Regions from separate parts of the Pseudomonas sp. YNh genome, predicted to be linked through region 2. Evidence: riboswitches for the same ligand, from Rfam matches in the RefSeq annotation. Region 2 holds a riboswitch; the other holds the start of a gene.
What was found. Region 2 has a riboswitch for cobalamin ahead of cobW (cobalamin biosynthesis protein CobW). Riboswitches for the same ligand answer to the same signal wherever they lie in the genome.
Positions count from the first base shown of each region.

Region 1: linked by a shared signal. The riboswitch ahead of WF331_RS18030 (CbtB domain-containing protein) and the one ahead of cobW (cobalamin biosynthesis protein CobW) in region 2 are both predicted to bind cobalamin.

Region 1 covers NZ_JBBMRJ010000017.1:32,686-39,922, forward strand. The annotation lists gene WF331_RS18020 (LLM class flavin-dependent oxidoreductase) at 1-273, shown strand, start outside; gene WF331_RS18025 (TonB-dependent receptor plug domain-containing protein) at 431-2,905, shown strand; cobalamin riboswitch at 3,073-3,296, shown strand; gene WF331_RS18030 (CbtB domain-containing protein) at 3,391-3,579, shown strand; gene WF331_RS18035 (CbtA family protein) at 3,589-4,275, shown strand; gene WF331_RS18040 (cobalamin biosynthesis protein) at 4,275-4,664, shown strand; gene cobM (precorrin-4 C(11)-methyltransferase) at 4,698-5,450, shown strand; gene WF331_RS18050 (DUF1272 domain-containing protein) at 5,517-5,759, shown strand; gene WF331_RS18055 (response regulator transcription factor) at 5,982-6,596, shown strand; gene WF331_RS18060 (transporter substrate-binding domain-containing protein) at 6,610-7,237, shown strand, end outside.
Region 2 covers NZ_JBBMRJ010000012.1:138,561-145,797, forward strand. The annotation lists gene cobN (cobaltochelatase subunit CobN) at 1-1,813, opposite strand, end outside; gene cobW (cobalamin biosynthesis protein CobW) at 1,817-2,884, opposite strand; cobalamin riboswitch at 2,985-3,200, opposite strand; gene WF331_RS14885 (glyoxalase superfamily protein) at 3,302-3,679, shown strand; gene WF331_RS14890 (hypothetical protein) at 3,676-4,035, shown strand; gene WF331_RS14895 (ATP-binding cassette domain-containing protein) at 4,379-5,956, shown strand; gene WF331_RS14900 (branched-chain amino acid aminotransferase) at 6,093-7,112, shown strand.

The DNA.
Region 1 (7,237 bases), on a different contig from region 2:
CAACTGGCCAGCCAGCGCAAGGTGCATGACACCCGGCTGTGGACCGAGATTGCTGCGTTGGGCGGCGGTGCCGGTAACTCCACCTCGCTGGTAGGCACCGCAGACCAGGTGGCCGAGGCCGCATTGGCCTACTACGAACTGGGGGTGACCACCTTCCTGTTCCGCGGCTTTGACCAGCTGCGCGATGCGGTGGAATACGGGCAGGACCTCATTCCCCGTATTCGGGCGTTGGTAGAACAGCATGAGGCTGGACGCAGCACCCGCACAGCCTAGATCTCCATTCGCTTCACCAGCCTCTTCGCGGCGGTTCGACGCCTCGACATGCCCGCGAAGAGGCCGGTGCAGGCAAACACTTCCCCACACCTTACGCCAGCCTTATCAGGACCTGGCGCCTATTCGCCTGCGTGCTCCACCGTACTCCGAGGACATGATGTCTAGAACACCGCTTTTCGCCCTGCCCCTGGCCTGCCTGCTCACCCCCTTCGCCAATGCCGCCCCAACTACCGAAGACCCGCGCCTGGACACCGTCACGGTGATCTCCACCGGCCTGCGAGGCAACCAGCGCACCGTCGCCGACAGCCCGGCCCCCATCGACGTGATCAGCAGCGAGCAGCTATTGCGTACCGGCCGCGCCGAGTTGTCCGAGGCCATCTCCAAACTACTGCCCTCGTTCAACTTCGGCACCAACATTGCCGGCTTCCAGTCCGGCGTGCGGCCACTGAGCAACCGCAGCCTGGGCCCGGCCTACACCCTGGTGCTGGTCAATGGAAAGCGCCGCCACAACAGCGCCGTGCCGGCCAGCGGCTCGACCGACAACAGCGGTGCCAACGCCGTTGATATCGACATGATCCCGGTCAGCGCGGTGTCGCACATCGAGGTTCTGAAAGACAGCGCCGCCGCCCAGTACGGCTCGGATGCGGTGGCCGGAGTGATCAACATCATCCTCAAGAGCGCCAGCAGCGGCGGCCACTACGAAAGCAGTTACGGCCAGCTGTACAGCGGCCAGGGCGAAACCATCAAGCTGGCGGGCGACCAGGGCTTCAGCCTGGGTGACGGCGGTTTCCTGCACCTGTCGGGCGAGGCACGCAAGCGCGGCACCGCCAACTGGATCGACAAGGCCGCCCCCGATTACCGCGCCTACTTCGAAGACGACCGCCAGGCCGCCTGGGACCACCGGGCGGTGAAGAACGGCGACCCTGACCTGCGCGCCTTCAACCTCGGTTACAACGCCGAGTTGCCCATCAGCGACGATTTGAAGCTGTATTCATTCGCCACTTATGCCGAGCGCAAGCTGGAGGCTTTCAACAACTACCGCCTGCCCAACAGCAACGCCTCGATCCCGGAGTTGTTCCCCGACGGGTATTTCCCGCTCAACAACATCAAGGACACCGACTACCAGTGGCTGCTCGGCGCACGTGGCGCCGCCGGTGCCTGGGACTGGGACCTGTCCACCACCTACGGGCGCAACAAGAACCAGCAGTCCAGCGACCTGACCATCAACCCCACCTACGGCCCGGCCTCACCAACCTCGTTCGATGACCTGGCGACGTTGCAGTTCGACCAGTGGGTGAACAACCTGGACATCACCCGCGCCTTCGATGGCCTGTTCGGCCTGGCGGTACCGACCCGCGTCTCGGCCGGCCTGGAGCACCGCTGGGAGCGCTTCCGGACCTTCGCCGGCGACCCAATCGCCTACAGCGTCGGGCCCTACACCTACCCGGCTACCCTGGCAGACGGGCGCCCCAACCCGCTCTATGCGCTGGCCAACGGCCAGACCGCCGTGGGCGCCCAGGCTGCGCTGACCATTCGCCCGGAAGACGAGGCCGATGTGAAGCGCAACAACTATGCCGCCTACATCGACCTCGGCCTGGACCTGACGCCGCGCTGGTACCTGGGCGCCGCCGCGCGCGTCGAGCACTACGACGACGACTCGGGCAACACCGCCAGCTTCAAGCTCAATTCACGCTATGAACTGAGCGAAACCGTGGCGGTACGCGGCACCCTGGGCAGCGGCTTCCGCGCCCCGTCGCTGACCCAGAGCGGCTACACCGTCAGCGACAACCGCACCGCGCTGGACGCCGACGGCAATGTAGTGCCGGCCTTGCGCCGCACCGTGGCGCCCGGCAGTGCCGCCGCGCTGGCATTCGGCGGCGACAAGCTCGACCCGGAGAAATCGCGCAACGCCGGCCTTGGCCTGACCTGGCAACCGGCGCGCCGCACCAGCGTTACCCTGGACACTTACCTGATCGACATTGACGACCGCATCCTGCTCACCGAAAACCTCTACGACCGGCAGAACGGTGCCGGTGCCATTGGCGACATCCTCGAATCGCTGGGCCTGGCACGCACAACCTGGATCAACTACTACACCAACGCCTTCGACACCCGCACCCGCGGCCTCGACCTGGTGGGCGACCACACCAGCGAGTTCGGTGCCTGGGGCGATGTGCGCTGGACCTTGGGCTTCAACTGGAACAAGACGACCGTACGCGGCACCCGGGGTACGCCCGCAGCGCTGGCCGCCGCCGGTATCGACGTGGTCGGCCATGGCCGCGAGGGCGACCTGGTGGCAGCCTCGCCGAGAACCAAATGGGTACTGGGCAGCCAGTGGTTGCTGGGCAGCTTCACCGGCACCTTGCAGACCACCCGCTACGGCAAGGTCGAAACCTGGCAGCAGAACCAGGCCCAGGACCGCACCTTCGGCGCCAAGTGGATCACCGACCTGGACCTGTCCTACCTGCTGTTCGACAGCCTGACCGTCAGTGTGGGTGGCACCAACATCTTCAATGTGCGACCCGACAAGAACGGCGTGTACAACGCCAACGGCAACCAGGCGGCGTACGGCAACCCACCGTTCCACCCAGGTGGCGGCTATTGGTACACCAAGCTGGCCTATGACTTCTGAAGCATCTGCACATTTGCTCCTGGCCTGTGGGAGCGGGTTCACCCGCGAAGCATCCAACCCGGTGCATGGCACCGGCAAAGCCGGTGTTCGCGGGTAACCCCACTCCCACAGGTGTACCTTGCACCTTCGGTACTTGGCAATTGACGCAAACCCCGCCCCCATGCTCTCCTTATGCCTCACGTTCAGGTGCCCCCACAGGGGGTGAAACGGGAAACCGGTGCGTCCCAGGCCCTCCATCAGGGCCGGACAAGGCCGGTGCTGCCCCCGCAACGGTAAGCGAGTGAAGCGTCTGTACCACTGTGCCATGTAGTCCGGCATGGGAAGGTGACGCTTTCCAGGAGCCCTGCTCCTCCTCGCAAGCCCGGAGACCGGCCTGGCGTTCATGAACACCCCGCGGTGGGCGGGCGCTGTTGCATTCCCCTGGGCGGCCACGCATCGGGGATGCCGCGCTTGCCCGTTGCCAACAAAAAGCAGAGGAACGCGTCATGCCCGTCACCAGCACCAAGCAGCACAGCCTTGCCACACCCGTCACCCTCAGCCAGCGCGTCGTCATCGCCGTCGGCGCCAGCCTGCTGGGCCTGTGCCTGGTGTACTTCGCCGGCTTTTCGCACATCGAGGCCGTGCACAACGCCGCCCACGACACCCGCCACAGCGCCGCCTTCCCCTGCCACTGAGTACGCCTGATGATCACGCGCATTGCCCGTACCGCGGGCTTCAGCGGGCTGCTTGCGGCCCTGCTGCTGACCCTGCTGCAAAGCTTCTGGGTCGCCCCGCTGATTCTTGAGGCGGAAACCTACGAATCCTCGGCCCCGGCCGCACAGCACGAACATGGTGGCGAAGTGGCCGCCCATGAGCACAGCGCCGAAGCCTGGTCGCCGGAAGACGGTTGGCAGCGGGTGCTGTCCACCACCGGGGGCAACCTGGTGGTCGCAGTCGGCTTCGCCCTTATTCTCGCCGCCCTTTACAGCCTGCGCGAACCGCAGCGTGCCGGCACCGGTGCGCTGTGGGGCCTGGCCGGTTTTGCCGTGTTCTGCCTGGCCCCGACGTTGGGGCTGCCACCGGAGCTGCCCGGCACTGCTGCCGCCGACCTGGGGCAACGCCAGGCCTGGTGGATTGGCACGGCCAGCGCCACGGCCCTTGGCCTGGCCTTGCTGGTGTTCGCCCGCCACTGGCTACTGAAGGCGCTGGGCGCCGTGCTGCTGGTAATCCCCCATGTAATCGGCGCTCCGCAGCCCGAAGTACATGAAAGCCTGGCCCCCGAAGCACTGGAGACCCAGTTCAAGATGGCCTCCTGGCTGACCAACGCTGCCTTCTGGGTAGCCTTGGGCCTGCTCAGTGCGTGGCTGTTCCGCCGCTCCAGCCAGGCCTGATGTCGGCGTTCTACGCCGGCTTCGGCTGCCGCCGGGGCTGCCCGGTGGACACCCTGCAAACCCTGCTGCACCAAGCCCTGGCTAGCCAGGGCCTGGCGCTTGCCGACCTGCGCGGCATTGCCAGTATCAGCCTCAAGGCCGACGAAGCCGGCTTGCAGCAACTGGCCGAACGCCTTGGCTTGCCTTTGGTGCTGTACCATAGCGCGCAACTGCAAGCCTTTGAGCCGCTGCTCAGCCACCGCTCTGCCACAGCCCATGCCCACAGCGGCTGCTGGGGCGTAGCCGAAAGCGCGGCGCTGGCCCTCGCCAGCGAGCAGCCCGGGAGCACAGCCCGGTTGCTGCTGACCCGCCAGGTACTGGGCCCGGCGACCCTCGCCCTGGCCTGCTGAACAATTCGCTCCTCTTTCTTGCAAGGACTTTCCATGACGGTGTATTTCATCGGTGCCGGCCCCGGCGACCCGGAACTGATCACGGTCAAGGGCCAACGGCTGATCCGCCAGTGCCCGGTGATCATCTATGCCGGCTCACTGGTACCTGCTGCCGTGCTCGACGGCCACCAGGCCGAGACCGTGATCAACAGTGCCGAGTTGCACCTGGAGCAGATCATCGCCGCCATGCGCAGCGCGCACGAACAAGGCCAGGACGTGGCCCGGGTGCACAGCGGCGACCCCAGCCTGTACGGCGCCATCGGTGAGCAGATCCGCCACCTGCAGGCGCTGGGCATCGATTACCAGATCATACCCGGGGTCACGGCCACGGCGGCCAGCGCCGCTCTGCTTGGCTGCGAGCTGACCCTGCCACAGGTCGCGCAGACGGTGATCCTCACCCGCTATGGCGACAGTTCGCCAATGCCACCCGGCGAACAACTGGGCGACCTTGCGCGCCATGGCAGCACCCTGGCGATTCACCTGGGGGTCAAGCACCTGTCGCGAATCGTCGAACAACTGCTACCGCACTATGGCGCGCACTGCCCGGTGGCGGTGGTCCATCGTGCCACATGGCCTGACCAAGACTGGGTGCGCGGCACCCTTGGCGATATCGTCGAGCGCGTCGCAGCCAAGGATTTTCGCCGCACGGCGCTGATCCTGGTAGGCCATGTGCTCGGGGACACTCCATTCGCCGAGTCGGCCTTGTACCGTGCCGGGCACGCGCACCTGTACCGCCCTGGCGACTGAGCATTGCCAGCATTGCCACGGGCGTAGCAGACTCCGGGTTCCCGCCTGCGAACAGGAGTCACACCCATGCTGGAATTACGCCCCAACTGCGAGTGCTGCGATACCGACCTGCCGGGCGACAGCCCCGATGTGCTGATCTGCTCCTTCGAATGCACCTTCTGCCGCGCCTGCGCCGATACCCGCTTCAAGGGCCGCTGCCCCAACTGTGCCGGCCAGCTGGTGGCCCGCCCGACGCGGGTCGGCCAGGCGCTGGTCAATAACCCCGCTGCCACCCAACGCGTGAACAAAGCACACGCTGCTTGCGCCTGACTCCACACCTCAAACCAGGCATTGCCGCTTTGATAGGGTGATGCCTTTCCCGTTGCTTGTAGGACTTTTCAACAACAAGCGCGCGGATTATCAACACTTCTATACTCGGCATTACCAAACCTCGGGATTGGTCGTATCTTGCAGCGCTTCCGATTAACCCACTTGCAGACGTATTCCTGAGTGTTCCAGGAAGCGGACCACATCTTGACAGGAGTTTTCCACATGACAACCGTGCTGATCGTCGACGACCACCCCATTGTCCGACTGTCTTTGCGCCTACTACTGGAGCGTGAACGTTTTCATGTCGTTGGCGAGGTGGGTAACGGCAGCGAAGTGGCGCAGGTAGCCCGCGACCTGCGCCCGGACGTGGTAGTGCTCGACATCGGCCTGCCCGGCCTGGACGGCATGGAAGTGATCAAACGCCTGCAGTGCCTGGAGCCAGTGCCCAAGATCATGGTGCTGACCGGCCAGGCCACCGACCTGTACGTGCGGCGCTGTCTGGATGCCGGCATCGGCGCTTTCGTCACCAAGGAAGAAGACCACGAAGCGCTGCTGTTTGCCCTCAAGGCCCTGGTCAAGGGCTATTCGACCTTCCCGCAAATGTCGGTCAACAGCAACTCGCTGGAGAGCGAACCGGTACGCCTGGCCAGCCTGTCGAACCGTGAAATGGAAGTGCTGCGGCGCCTGGCGCGCGGCGAAAACAACAAAAATATCGGCACCTGCATGAACCTGAGTGCCAAGACCATCAGCACCTACCGGGGCCGTATCATGGAAAAGCTCAAGACCGAATCGCTGGTTGAAATGGTCGACCTGGCCAAACGCAACAGCGTCTACTGAGCGCTCGGCCGCCATGAAGCGCCTGCTGGCGTGCATGCTCCTGGCCATCGGCCTGTCCGGCCCCGCCGCGCTGCTGGCCGACAGCGAACCTCGCCAACTGCTGGCGCGCTCGGTCAGTGCCGCAGCGCCGTTGCAACTGTCCAGGGAAGACCGGGAGTGGCTGAAGCAACGCCAATACCTGGTGCTGGGCAGTTCGCGTCCCGACTATCCGCCCTTCGAACTCAACGCCAGCCAGCAGGACTACGAAGGCATTAGCGCAGACTACGCCGGCATCATCGCCGAGCAGCTGGGCATAAACGTCGAAGTACGGCGGTTCGACAACCGCCACGAGGCCATCGCTGCGTTGCGTGAGGGCAGTATCGACCTGCTGGGCAGCTCCAATGCCTTCGAGGCGGCAGATGCCCAGCTTGACCTGAGCACCCCGTATGCCGACGACATGCCCGTCATCGTCACCCGCGAAGGAACCAGCCTGAAGAACAAACCCGACCTCGCCGGCCTGCGCCTAGCGATGGTCGATCACTACCTGCCGGCCAGCACCGTACGCAATCTGTACCCCAAGGCGCAGTTAAGCCTGTACCGCTCGACCCTGGCCGGGCTGGCCGCTGTCGATCTGGGCGAGGCCGATGCCTACCTGGGCGATG
Region 2 (7,237 bases):
CGATGATCACCGCCTGGGTACGGCGCTTGGCCTGGGCGCCCTCGCCCGGGTCGTTGACAATGAACGGGTAGATGTTCGGCAGCGGGCCAAGCAGCGCGTCCGGCCAGCACTGCGCCGACAAGCCGACGCCCTTGCCGGGCAGCCATTCGAGGTTGCCGTGCTTGCCGACGTGGATCACCGCGTCGGCGGCGAACGCGTGGCGCAGCCAGAAGTGGAACGCCAGGTAGCCGTGCGGCGGCACCAGGTCGGGGTCGTGATACACCGCGCTGGGGTCTACCTGGTAGCCCCGGGCGGGCTGGATGCCGACGAAGGTCAGGCCAAAGCGCAAGCCGGCCACCATCAGCCGGCCGCTGCGGTACATCGGGTCCTGCTCGGGCGGCCCCCAGCGCTCCAGCACTGCCTGGCGATTGGCCTCGGGCAAGCGCTCGAAGGCGGCCTGGTAGTCGGCCAGGCTCAGGCTCTGGGCGCAAGGGCGCTGGTCGAGGTGGTCAAGGTCGTTGGTCACGCCGCCGAGCAGCTGGTGAATCAGTTGCGTGCCGCTGTCCGGCAAATCGGCCAGCGGATAGCCTTCGGTCTGCAGCGCCTTGAGAATGTTCAGTGCGGCAGCGGGCGTGTCCAGGCCAACGCCGTTGCCAATGCGGCCATCGCGGGTCGGGTAGTTGGCCATTACCAGGGCCACGCGTTTCTGGGCGTTGGGCAGGCGCGCCAGCTCGACCCAGCGGCGGGCCAGCTCGGCGACGAAGTCCATGCGCTCGGGGTGGGCGCGGTAGCACACCACGTCGGACTGGCTGCGCTCGCTGCGCCAGGCCATGTCCTTGAAACTGACCGGGCGGGTAATGATGCGCCCGTCCAGTTCGGGCAAGGCGATGTGCATGGCCAGGTCGCGCGCACCGAGCCCCTGTTCGCTGGCTTCCCAGCCGGGCTGGTTGTCCTGCGCGCAGATGGCCTGCAGCACCGGAATGTCACGGCGGAACGGGCGCAGGTTGGGCCGTTCGGGGCTGGACAGGGCAAAACCGGTGGTATTGACCAGCACTTCGGCACCGACTTCGTCCAGCCAGGCCTCGACCTGCTCCAGGCAGGCGCTTTCCTTTAGGCTGGCCACGGCAATCGGCAACGGGTTCAAGCCAGCGGCTTGCAGGCGCTGGCAGAACACGTCGATGAACGCGGTGTTGGCCGCCTGCAAGTGGGAGCGGTAGAACAGCAGCGGCGCCACCGGGTAATCCGGGTGCCAGTGCGGGTACCAGTCTTCCAGTGCCACACTGCCCTTGGCCGGGTGATACACAGCGGTGCGCGGCAAGGGTTGCGGCTCGTCCCAGGCATAATCGCGGCCCAGCCACTGGTTGGCCAGGCAGTTGAACAGGTTGATGGCATTGGCCTTGCCGCCCTGGCGCAAGTAGTGCCAGAGGCGCTCGGCCTGGTCGCCCGCGACGGTGCCCAGGCGGGTCAGCTCCGGGTCCGGTCGATCATCGCCCGGCACCAGTATCAGCTGCACGCCACGGGCGGCCAGCTCGACCAGTTGTTCAACACCATAGCGCCAGTAGCCGACACCGCCGTGCAGCGACACCAGGATGACCTTGGCATGGCGCAGCACCTGGTCGACATACAGGTCGACCGAAGCGTGGTTCTGCACCTGCATCGGGTTGGCCAGGCGCAGGCTGGGGAAGCCTTCAGGCAATTGCTCGGCGGTATCGGCGAGCAGCGCCAGGTGCGAATCGCCGCTGCAGAGAATCACCAGCTCGGCGGGTGTCTGGCCGAGATCGGCAATACTGTCGTCCGGCACGAAGCCGCCGGGCTGGGTCCGCAGCAGGTGCACGGGTCAGGCGCCCAAGGCCTGGCGCAGGCGCGCTTCCAGCTGGGCAGCGTCCAGTTCCTGGCCGATCAGCACCAGGCGGGTGATGCGCGGCTCGTCGGCACGCCAGGCGCGGTCGAAGTGCTTGTCGAAACGCGTACCCACGCCTTGTACCAGCAGGCGCATCGGTTTGCCCGGGATGGCCGCGAAACCTTTGGCGCGCAGGATGCCGAATTCCACCACCAGCTGGGTCAGGGCGTCGAGCAGCAGGCTTTCGTCAGCCTCTGGCAGGTCGATGGAGATGGAATCGAAGGCGTCGTGATCATGGTCGTCATGATCATCGCCGTCGTGGTGCGAATCGTGGTGGGTGCGGCGGCCATCGATGTGTGCCTCGGACTCGGCGCCCACGCCCAGCAGCACCTCCAGTGGCAGCTTGCCGCTGCTGGCCTCGACCACCTTGACTGCCGGCGGCAGTTCTTCGGCCACTTCGGCGCGGACCTTGGCCAGGCCTTCCGCGTCGATCAGGTCGGCCTTGTTCAGTACCACCAGGTCGGCGCTGGCCAGCTGATCGGCGAACAGCTCATGCAGTGGCGATTCGTGGTCCAGGTTAGGGTCGAGCTTGCGCTGGGCATCGACCTGGTCCGGGTAGGCGGCAAACGTGCCGGCGGCCACGGCCGGGCTGTCGACCACGGTGATGACCGCGTCGACAGTGCAGGCGTTGCGGATTTCCGGCCACTGGAAGGCTTGCACCAGCGGCTTGGGCAGGGCGAGGCCGCTGGTCTCGATCAGGATGTGGTCCAGGTCGCCGCGGCGAGCTACCAGCTCGCGCATGACCGGGAAGAACTCTTCCTGCACGGTGCAGCACAGGCAGCCGTTGGCCAGTTCATAGACACGGCCGCTGGCTTCTTCCTCGGTGCAACCGATGCTGCACTGCTTGAGGATTTCGCCGTCGATGCCCAGTTCGCCGAATTCGTTGACGATGACCGCAATGCGGCGGCCCTGGGCGTTGTCGAGCATGTGGCGCAGCAAGGTGGTCTTGCCCGAGCCGAGGAAGCCGGTAACGATGGTAACGGGAAGCTTGGCCAGTGTTTTCATGTCGCATTGCCCTTGGCAGAGTGGCGCGGGCATGCAGGACGACAGCCGCGGGCCAGGCCGGCCGGGCTTGTTCGCCACCGGATCACCCCGCCCGGTTGAAAGTCGAAAACGTTGCGAGGCAGGTCTCCTGGCTTGCACCGTTCCATCCCCCGTTCAGTTGAACCGCGGGCTGGCGGGATGACGCCTTCCCGCGCGTTGGCGCAGTGGCTGTGTCGATCCGTTGTCGGTGCTTACAGTTGCGGGGGCAGCCGCGGCTTTTACCGCGTTCCCGTCTTAGCTTCGGCCTGGCCGAAGAACCTCGAAGTGGCAAGGCTACGCAGTGGCTGGCGGGTGGTCAACCATTGCTGCGGGGCGTGCCGACAACTCTTGGCGGCACTGCGGTACAGTGGCGACTTTGCCCACTGTCAAGGACGCCCCATGCCCCTCGCCCCCGCCATACCGGTACTGCGCATCTTCTCGGTCGACAAGGCCAGGGAGTTCTACATGGATTTCCTCGGCTTCAGCCTGGACTGGGAGCACCGCTTCAGCCCGGACCTGCCGTTGTACATGCAGATTCACCGTGATGGCCTGATACTGCACCTTACCGAGCACCATGGCGATGCCTGCCCCGGCTCTACAGTGTTTGCCCGCCTCGACGACCTGCGGGCGCTGGAGCATGAACTGCAAGGCAAACAGTACGGTTACGCCCGGCCCGAAGCCGAGCGCCTGGACTGGGGCCTGCAGATGCAGGTGTGCGACCCGTTCGGCAACCGCCTGCGCTTCTGCCAGCAGATCGATGACGAGGCCAACCTGTGAAGGCGCTGGGCAAACGCGAAATGGCCCGCCTGGAGCGGGAGCTGGTAGCGTGCCTGACGGACGCCTGTGAAACCGCCAAGGCAGAAATCGTCGGGTTCACCTGGCTCACCCATCGCCTGGATCCTGAGAACTTCCCGGCCAGCCTGCGTATTACTTGGGTGTTTGACCAAGAGGCCGAGAAAGTCGCTGCTGTGGCGGGTGAAGCAAAGGCACGCATGCTTGCGCTGACCCGCCAGGCGTTGGACCACGCCGGCATACAACTGGATCACCCGGCCTGGCATGTACGGTTTGACAGCGAAGAGGCCTGCAAACAGAGCCACGGAGGCGACTGGGCCAAGCGCTTGACGGGGCACTGAGCTCAGGGCCAGTCAAGATCGGGCGCCGCTCACGCGGCGCATCGCCGGCAAGCCAGCTCCCACCTGACCGCACCGGCCTGAAGCCAGCGCAGTTCTCACCTTGACCGCGCCGGCCTGGAGGCAGCGCAGTTCCTGTGGGAGCTGGCTTGCCGGCGATGAGGCCCGTGCAGGAAACCCATACACGGCGGGCGGTACTTTACCCGCCCCCAGCGGGCCGTTAGGCTACGCACTCCCCCAGTATGAGGTATTCGTCCAATGCGCCATTAATGCCGCCGTCCATTCGACGGCCAGTCTTCAGCCTCCGGTTTGCTCCGGAGATGTCGCGGCATTTGTGGAGTTGTGCATGACGAACACGTCGATCCTGACGCTGGACAGCGTCTGTTTGGCCTTGCCTGATGGCCGGGTACTGTTTACCGACCTCAACGAAACCTTCGACCAACGGCGTACCGGCCTGGTCGGGCGCAATGGCGTGGGCAAGAGCCTGCTAGGGCAGGTTCTCGCCGGCCAGCGTGCACCGAGCAGCGGCCAGTGCAGGCGCCGTGGGCCTGTCCATCTGCTGAACCAGCAGGTAATCGAGCGCAGCGCCACGCTTGCCGACCTGGCGCAGGTGGGGGCGGTGGTTGCGGCGCTCGAGCGCATCGAGCAAGGCAGCATCAACCCCCAGGATTTCGACACCGTTGGCGAGCGCTGGGATATCCGCGAGCAATTGCAGATGCACCTGCAGCGCAACGGCCTGGGTCACCTTGACTGGCGCCAGCCCGCACGCAGCCTGAGCGGCGGCCAGGCCATGCGCGTGGCGCTGGCAGGCGCATGGCTCAGCGGTGCCGACTACCTGATCCTCGACGAACCGAGCAACCACCTGGACAGCGACGCCCGTGCCCAGCTGCTGAGCATGATCGAGGGCTGGGACCGAGGTTTGCTGGTAATCAGTCACGACCGCAGCCTGCTGGCGCACATGGCACGCATTGTCGAACTGTCCAGCCTGGGGTTGCAGGCCTATGGCGGCAACTACAGCTTCTATGCAGCACAAAAAGCCAGCCAGGTGGCGCAAGCCCAGCAGCAACTTGCCCGGCTGAAGCAGGAGCAACAACGCCAGGCCCGTGAACTGCAGCGCCAGCGCGAAGACCTGGAACGCCATCAGGCCCGGGCCGGGCGTCAAGCCAGGCATGCCAACCAGGCCAAGATCCTGGTCGACCGCCAGCAGGAACGCAGCCAGGCCACGGCGGGCAAGCAGCGGCGTGATCATCGCGATGCCCGGCAAGCATTGCTGGGCAAAGTGCATGACGCCGCCCGCGAGGTCGAGCAAGCCACTGCAATTACCTTGCATGCCCCCACGCCCCAGCGTCATGTCGGCCGCGAAGTGTTGGCCCTGCAGGCACTTCGCTTGCCCCATGGCACCCGCAAACCGCTTGACCTGCGCTTGTGCCTGGGCCAGCGGCTGGGCCTGGTCGGCGCCAATGGCAGTGGCAAGTCCACGCTGCTGAGGCTGCTGAATGGGGAATTACCGGCATCACCCGACATTTTGCGCCGCAGTGGCGAAACTGCCCTGCTCGACCAGCACTGCAGCACGCTGACAGGCCACAGCAGCGTGCTTGAACACCTGCACCAAGCCAACCCGGTGCTGGCCCAGGGCGAATTGCGCAGCCGCCTGGCACAACTGGGCCTGGATGCGGCCCGTATCGAGCTGCCCAGCAGCCTGCTCAGCGGCGGCGAACGGATGAAGGCAGCGCTGGCCGCCGTCCTATACCGCGAGCGCCCCCTCGACCTGTTGCTGCTGGATGAGCCCGGCAACCACCTTGACCTGCCGTCACTGGCAGCCCTGGAGCGCATGCTCCGGCAGTTTCGCGGGGCGCTGATAGTGGCGTCCCATGATGCCGTTTTGCTGGAAAACCTTGAACTGGATGAGTACCTGCAGTTGTAGGAACCGAAAAAAAAGCATCGCAGGCTATCAATTCGTGACTGGCCGTTCCCGATCCGCGACGGATGTATTATGGTGGCGTGGTGCGCGTATAACAGCAGCCCGAGCGATCGGGCACTTGCAAGACAATGAGGGTGTCATGAGCAACGAAAGCATTAACTGGGACAAGCTGGGTTTCGACTACATCAAAACCGACAAACGCTACCTGTCCGTATGGCGCAATGGCGAGTGGGACAAGGGCACCCTGACCGACGACAACGTGCTGCACATCAGTGAAGGCTCCACGGCCCTGCACTACGGCCAGCAATGCTTCGAAGGCCTCAAGGCCTACCGTTGCAAGGACGGCTCGATCAACCTGTTCCGCCCCGACCAGAACGCCGCCCGCATGCAGCGCAGCTGCGCCCGCCTGCTGATGCCGCACGTGCCGACCGATGTGTTCATCGAAGCGTGCAAGCAAGTGGTCAAGGCCAACGAAAAGTTCGTGCCACCGCACGGCAAAGGCGCCCTGTACCTGCGCCCGTTCGTGATCGGCACCGGTGACAACATTGGCGTGCGCACCGCCCCCGAGTTCATCTTCTCGGTCTTCGCCATTCCGGTTGGCTCGTACTTCAAGGGCGGCATGAAGCCGCACAACTTCCAGATCTCCAGCTTCGACCGCGCCGCCCCACAAGGCACCGGCGCAGCCAAGGTCGGTGGCAACTACGCCGCCAGCCTGCAGCCAGGCGCTGAAGCCAAGAAGGCCAACTTCGCCGACGCCATCTACCTCGATCCGCTGACCCATACCAAGATCGAGGAAGTCGGTTCGGCCAACTTCTTCGGCATCACCGCCAACAACGAGTTCGTTACCCCGAAATCGGCCTCGGTGCTGCCGGGCATCACCCGTCTGTCGCTGATGGAACTGGCGCAATCGCGTCTGGGCCTGACCGTGATCGAAGGCGATGTCGAAATCAGCAAGCTGGACCGCTTCATCGAAGCCGGCGCTTGCGGTACTGCCGCGGTGATCACCCCGATCGGCGGTATCGAGTACAACGGCAAGCTGCACGTGTTCCATGACCTGGAAAAGGTTGGCCCGGTTACCCAGAAGCTCTACAACGAGCTGACCGGCATCCAGAGCGGTGATGTTGAAGCACCGGCAGGCTGGATCGTCAAGGTCGCCTGAGGCGCATCAGCTGTATGAAAATGGGGCATGCCAGCGATGGCATGCCCCGTTTTTTTGACAGAGTTGATGACCCTGTGGGAGCGGGCGTGCCCGCGAACACCGGCGCAGCAGGTGCCATCCACCGT